One region of the Mesorhizobium sp. M1163 genome, then DNA from elsewhere that is predicted to be linked to it. Evidence: predicted binding sites of a transcription regulator. Region 1 holds the regulator's gene; each other region holds the start of a gene.

Region 1 (2,273 bases):
AGTCGCTTCTTTCGACGAGGATCTCGAGCAGATCAGCAAGCTGATCCGCGACATGGCCGACCTCGCCGGTTCGATGGTCGGCGGGGCGACCAAGGCCCTGTTGAATTCTGACAACGTGCTGGCGCAACGCGTCGTTTCCGACGATGCCATCATGGATGCGCGTCAACGCGAACTGGACGACCGCGCCATCACCCTGATCGCCAAGCGCCAGCCGATGGCCCACGATCTGCGCCATGTCGTCGGGGCGATCCGCATGGCCGGCGATCTCGAACGCATCGGCGACCTTGCCAAGAATATCGCCAAGCGTGTGAGTGCGGTCGGCCTTAGCGTCACACCGCGCGACCTATCGCATTCCATCGATGCGATGGCGCAGCTGGTGCTCATCCAGGTGCAGGGCGTCATCGAGGAGTATGCTGCAGGCGATGCGGCCGCGTTGGCCAAGCTACGCGCCGCCGACGAGCGCATCGACGTCAAATATACGTCGGTGTTCCGCGAACTGTTGACCTACATGATGGAAGACCCGCGCAACATCACCGCTTGCACGCATCTGCTGTTCTGCGCCAAGAATCTGGAGCGGATCGGCGACCATGTCACCAACATCGCCGAAAATGCGTATTATGTGCTGACCGGCGAGCAATTGCCGGTCAATCGTCCGAAGCAAGACGAAACGACAATGTCCGCACCGGCGACATGATGGGGGTGCCCAGCCGATGATCGCACCACGCATAATGGTGGTGGAGGACGAGGAGCCGTTGGGTGTGCTGCTCCGCTACAATCTCGAATCCGAAGGCTACCAGGTCGAGGTGGTGACACGCGGCGACGAAGCCGAGATCCGTTTGCAGGAGAATGTGCCCGATCTTCTGGTGCTCGACTGGATGATACCAGCGGTTTCCGGCATCGAGCTCTGCCGCCGGTTGCGGGTGCGCCCCGAAACCGAACGGCTGCCGATCATCATGCTGACCGCGCGCGGCGAGGAGAGCGACCGGGTACGCGGTCTTTCGACCGGCGCCGACGACTATCTGGTCAAACCGTTTTCGACACCGGAATTCATGGCCAGGGTCAAGGCGCTGCTGCGCCGCGCCAAGCCGGAAGTGCTGTCCAGCGTGCTGAAGGTCGGCGACATCGTGCTCGATCGCGAATCGCACAGGGTGTATCGCAAGAAGACCGAGATCCGGCTCGGGCCGACCGAATTCCGGTTGCTCGAATTCATGATGCGGCATCCGGGCCGCGTCTTCTCGCGCAGCCAGTTACTCGATAATGTCTGGGGCGAGACGATCTATATCGACGAACGCACCGTCGACGTGCATGTCGGGCGGCTGCGCAAAGCCGTCAACAACGGCCGCATGCCTGATGTCATCCGCACCATCCGCGGTGCCGGCTACGCGATCAGGGAAGATTGACCCGCCCAGTCAGGCTACGTTCTTTCTGACGCCGGGCCTCATTTGCGCGCCCGGCGCGAAAATCTGCTGGTCGACGAAGCTTAACGCCCGCATTGCACAGCCTTCGCGGATCAGCGGCAATTCGTTCGGCTCGGTATCGAAGGAGATCGAGCCCGAATGCTGGCCGCCGGCGGTCTGGGCGATGGCCTTCCGCAAGGCCGGCTCGATCAGATCAAAGGCGGCGGCACTGGCGCCGACCATTGCGACCGGTGCCGGATCGATCAGCGCGAACAGCGAGCCGAGACCGAAACCCAGCGCTTCGCCGGCCTTGCGGTAGGCTTCGCGTTCCGGCCCGTCCTTCTCGCGCGCCCGAACCGCCAGCGCGCGCATGTCGGCGTCGCTGACGTCGGCGACCGGTTGGCTGTCTTCGCTCATCTGCGTGGCGTTGCGCCAGATGGCGTAATTGCCGGCATAGGCCTCGATGCAGCCGCGCCGCCCGCAACGGCAGAGCGCGCCGCCCGGACGATGGATCATGTGGCCAAACTCGCCGCCCGAGGAATGCGTGCCGGTGAACAGCTCGCCCTTCAACACCAGCCCCATGCCGATGCCGTGCGAAAGCAGGATGGCGATGAAGTCGTCGCGATAGCGATCCGGATCGCGCCAGCGCAAAGCCACCGCCATCATATTGCAGTCGTTCTCCACCGTGGCCGGGATGCCGAATTCATCTTCCAGCATGTCGGCAAAGGCGATGTCCGTCTGGGGCGTGATCGGCGACCACAGCATGGCGCGTGCAGGGGAGTCGGTAATTCCCTGAATCGCCAGGGCGATGCGGGCGACACTGCGGACGTCAAGATCTGGATCGTCCAGCCGGCGCCGGACGATGGCCATGCATTC
Region 2 (2,273 bases), on a different contig from region 1:
CACGTCGCGTTGGAATTTGCCAGCTCACGCTTCAACCACTTGATCTGCTGTTCGCCGAGGATGCGCGATTCAGGCGTCATCGTCTCCTGCATGTCGGGACCGTTGGGGCCGCGGTAGGAACGCATGTCGAGGAAGAATACATCGAGCAGCGGCCCATAGGCGATCTTGCGGTAGACGCGGCCCGGCTCCGACGGTTCGTAGCGGATCGTCGTCATCTCGTGGAAGGCGCGCGCAGCACGTGCCGCCAGCACATGGATCGATTTTTCGGTGTAGCGGTCGTCGGCGGTCAGGTCCTTCGAGTCCGACCAGTTGTTCAGCACCTCATGGTCGTCCCACTGATAGAAAGTCGGGCAGATGGCACTGAGCGCAAGAACGTTCTTGTCCATCATGTTGTATTTCCACTGCGCCCGGTATTCGTCCAGCGTCTCGGCAACCTTGCGCTTTTCGTCGATCAGCACCGTGTTTTTCCACTTGCCGCCATTGGGCAGATCGACTTCGTCCTTCATCGCACCATCGGCATAGATCGTATCGCCCGAATGCAGGAAGAAATCGGGCGTGTGCTTGGCGATCGTGGCGTAGGTCTTCATGCCGGTCTCGTCGATGCCCCAGCCTTGGCCGGCGGTGTCGCCCGACCAGGCAAAGCGGATGTCGCGCTTCGAGGCAGGTGCCGTGCGGAAGCGGCCGACGATCGGCTCGGAAACGGCGTTGATGTCGGCAAGATCGGCCGCGACCATGCGGTAGAAGATGTCCTGGTCGGAGGCGAGATCGGTGAGCAGGCGCTTCACCGTGTAATCGCTGGCCGGCGAGGTATCGAGCGGCGCCAGGCGGACGGCATTGGCGAAGCTTTCCGTCGACGACACTTCGAACATGACGCGCGACGGCCGGTCCGTGCGCGTCCAGACCATGCCGCTGGTGGCGTCGACGTCGCCGGACTGGATGCCATGGGTGAAGGCCGGGCGCTGATTGGCGCGCGAGTAATAGGGAAGCGCAAGGCCCGACGCGCCGACCAGGCCAACGGCGCTGGCCGACGTGACGAAAGCGCGCCGCGTCATTGAAATCTTGTTCATGGCTGTCTCCTGGATGGCGTTGAACGTCGCCGCCAAGCTCCAGCTTCAATGTTTCAGGCACATTTCGAAACGATGAAGGTTTTCTGACATCAACAGGCTGGGGAATCTCCCTCCTTGAGGGGGAGATGTCGCCGAAGGCAACAGAGGGGGTCGTCTCGCATGGAGCGCCGACCTCCTGCGTCTGCGATATGGGGCCGAGCCCGGTCGGACCGACCCCCTCTGGCCGCTTTGCGGCCATCTCCCCCTCAAGGGGGGAGATCGGCAATTTGGCCGACGGCATCTCTCCTGCAACGAGAAGCTATGCCGCCTGCGGTTCAGGATCGAACGCCGGGCGGCTGGTGTTGATCAGCAGCGAGATGCAGGCGGCGGCTATTGCCGTCATGCCGGCGATCAGGAAGGCAAGCTCGTAATTGCCCTGCAACTCACGCATAGTGCCACCGAAAAAGGCCGCTGTCGCTGCGCCGACTTGATGGCCGGCGACGATCCAGCCGAAGACGATCGGCCCGCTGCGGTCGCCGAACGCCTCGTTGGAAAGCCGCAACGTCGGCGGCACCGTGGCGATCCAGTCCAGTCCGTAAAATACTGCGAAGATGATCAGGCTGGTCGCCGAGAAGCCGGAATAGGGCAGATAGATCAGCGACAGGCCGCGAATACCGTAATAGATGCCGAGCAGCTTGCGCGGGTCGAAACGGTCGGTGAGCCAGCCCGACAGCGTCGTGCCAATAAGATCGAAGATGCCCATCATAGAGAGCAGGCCTGCGGCCTGCACTTCGCCGATGCCCATATCGCCGCAAAAGGCGATCAGGTGCGTGCCGACCAACCCGTTGGTGGTGAAGCCGCAAACGAAGAAGGTGGCGAACAGGTACCAGAACACACGCGTACCGGCGGCGCGGCGCAACGTGCTCAGCGTATGCGCGAGGAAATTGCCTTGTGCGGCCGGCGGCGACGGCGGCACGTCGTCGGCCTCGGCACCGTAACGCACCATGCCAATCGCGGCCGGACGCTCCGGCACCAGCATGTAAACCAGCGGCACCAAGGCGGCGGTGGCCACGGCAATGGCAATGGCGACCGGCTTCCAGCCACCCGACTGGGCGAGCGAGGCGAGCAGCGGCAGGAAGACCAGCAGCCCGGTGGCGCTGGACGCCGACATCAGTCCCATCACCAGGCCGCGATTGGTCTTGAACCAGCGGTTGACGATGGTCGCGC
Region 3 (2,273 bases), on a different contig from region 1:
CCAGCGCACGCGCCCGATCACCTGTTCGACGAGGCGGCGGGCGATCTCGTCGGGATCGCTCGTCGGGGTCACCGTAACATTGGAGACCAGCGGCACGGCCGGTGCACTCTTCGTCACGGCGGCCAGTGCCTCCCGCATGATCTCGGCCGCCGGCTTCATCAATGCCGAATGGAAGGGCGCCGAAACCTGCAGCATCAGCGCCCGCTTGGCGCCCTTCTCCGTGCATAGCTTCGCCGCCAGTTCGACCGCCGACCTGGCGCCGGAGATTACCAGCTGGCCGCCCCCATTATCATTGGCGATCTGGCAAACCATGGCTTGCGCGGGATCTTTGGCCGCGCCTTGGGCAGCCTCTGCGCAGGCGGCTTCGACGTCGGCTTGTTCCAGCCCGATGATCGCCGCCATGGCGCCCTCGCCGGCCGGTACCGCCGCCTGCATGGCGTTACCCCGGATGCGCAACAGTCGGGCGGCGTCGGCGACCGAAACGAAACCGGCGGCCGCAAGTGCCGAATATTCGCCAAGCGAGTGGCCGGCGACATAGGTGACCTTGCCTTTCAGGGAGAAGCCGCGCGCCTCCAACGCCCGGATTGCGGCAAGCGACACCGCCATCAGCGCCGGCTGGGCATTGGCGGTCAGCGTCAGCGTCTCTTCCGGGCCTTCCCAGATAAGCTTCGATAGATTTTCGCCGAGCGCATCATCGACTTCCTTGAAGATCCGCCGCGATTCAACAAAGGTATCGGCAAGGTCCTTGCCCATGCCGACAGCCTGGCTGCCCTGCCCCGGAAAGGTGAATGCGATGGCCATCGGCGGCTCCCAGCTGCTGGTTCTCGTTGCCTGTGACGCAAGGCGTGCGGCCAAGTCAAGTCCAACCTTGACCGCGCAACGTCGGCCGAGTGCCTGTTTCGGCAGGCTTTTTGGCGATCACTCATGATGAAAACCGCTCACGATTTGTTTGCTGGCTCTTCTTATTTCCGCCACAGGCGCTAGCTTTGCGTGACAGTTCGATGACAGTCGAGTGACGCTTTTGTTGCGGGCCGGGGAACTATCGCAGTGGCAAAGACCAAGAAGAGCGCAGCCGAGGCCGCGCCACAGTTTCTCGAAGGCGATCCGGCCACCGGCTATCTGCCAGGGCGCAAATGGCCTGTCATCCGCTATGGCTTCATCAGCCTGTTGGCCGCGGCCATCCTGGTGTTCGCTATCGAATTGATCGTGCGCGGCAACTTTGCCGGCACCATCGACTTCTTTCTGCAGCCCTTCAAACCCGGCTGGACCACAATCATCATTTTTGCGTTGATCCTCATAGGGCTCGACGCCGTGCTCGGCCGCAGCCATCAGAGCCTGATGATCCTCGCGCCGCTGACGTTGTCGCTGGCGTTCGTCGGCCACCAGAAGTCGCTCTATCTCGGCGATCCGCTCTATCCGACCGATTTCCTCTATTCCCGGCAGATCGTGGCGCTGATGCCGCTCCTGGTACGCGATCGCCCGGGAACCGCCATTGCCCTGGCGATCGGCATCGTCGGCGGGCTGTCGCTTCTCGTCTATGGCTGGCGGCTATGGCGCCGCCGCGTTCCGGCGCTCAGCCACAAGGGCCGCCTTGCCCGGCTGACGCTGACAGTGCCGCTGATCGCCTTCTTCGTCTCCATCATGGACTATGCCACTTTCTCATGGACGCGCGACCGGCTGCAGATCATCCCGATCATGTGGGACCAGAAGGAAAACTATGCCTCGAACGGTTTTGCGCTCGCATTCGCGCTGAACGTCCCGATGGCCCATGTCTCGGCGCCGCCCGGCTATTCCGGCAAGGCGATCGAAGCGATCGGCAAACCGCAGGTGACGGTCTCGGTACCCGCCGAGAAGCCCGACATCATCGTCGTCATGAGCGAATCCTTCTGGGATCCGACCAAGCTGCCCGGCGTCACCATCACGCCCGACCCTATCCCCAATGTGCGGGCACTGCGCACGGGCTACATGTTCTCGCCCGAATTCGGCGGCATGACGGCCAACATCGAGTTCGAGGCCCTGACCGGCTTTTCCAACGCCTTCCTGCCGGCGGGCAGTATTCCTTACCAGCAATATGTGCGGACACCGACCCCGTCACTGGCGACCTTCCTGAAAAGTCAGGGCTATCGGGCACGCGCCATCCACCCCGGCACCAACTGGTTCTGGAACCGGGGAGCCGTCTATGCCGATTTCGGCTTCAACGACTTCAAGTCCGAGGAGACGTTGCCGCCCATGCAAAAACGCGGACCGCTCGCGTCGGACGCGGCGATGACCGA

The links. The regulator PhoB, encoded in region 1, activates phosphate uptake and scavenging genes when phosphate is short. The targets are predictions, from matches to a motif close to TGTCATNNANCTGTCAT.
Region 2: a site for PhoB is predicted at 1,140-1,156, ahead of NKH43_RS13935 (alkaline phosphatase D family protein). Genes of this name have one in related genera too.
Region 3: a site for PhoB is predicted at 991-1,007, ahead of NKH43_RS03680 (LTA synthase family protein). Genes of this name have one in related genera too.

What each region holds. Positions count from the first base shown of each region.
Region 1 is NZ_JAMYMF010000026.1:55,489-57,761, reverse strand. It holds gene phoU (phosphate signaling complex protein PhoU) at 1-694, shown strand, start outside; gene phoB (phosphate regulon transcriptional regulator PhoB) at 711-1,400, shown strand; gene NKH43_RS23265 (ROK family protein) at 1,410-2,273, opposite strand, start outside.
Region 2 is NZ_JAMYMF010000012.1:76,603-78,875, reverse strand. It holds gene NKH43_RS13935 (alkaline phosphatase D family protein) at 1-1,067, opposite strand, end outside; gene NKH43_RS13930 (MFS transporter) at 1,366-2,273, opposite strand, start outside.
Region 3 is NZ_JAMYMF010000003.1:22,005-24,277, forward strand. It holds gene fabD (ACP S-malonyltransferase) at 1-801, opposite strand, end outside; gene NKH43_RS03680 (LTA synthase family protein) at 1,048-2,273, shown strand, end outside.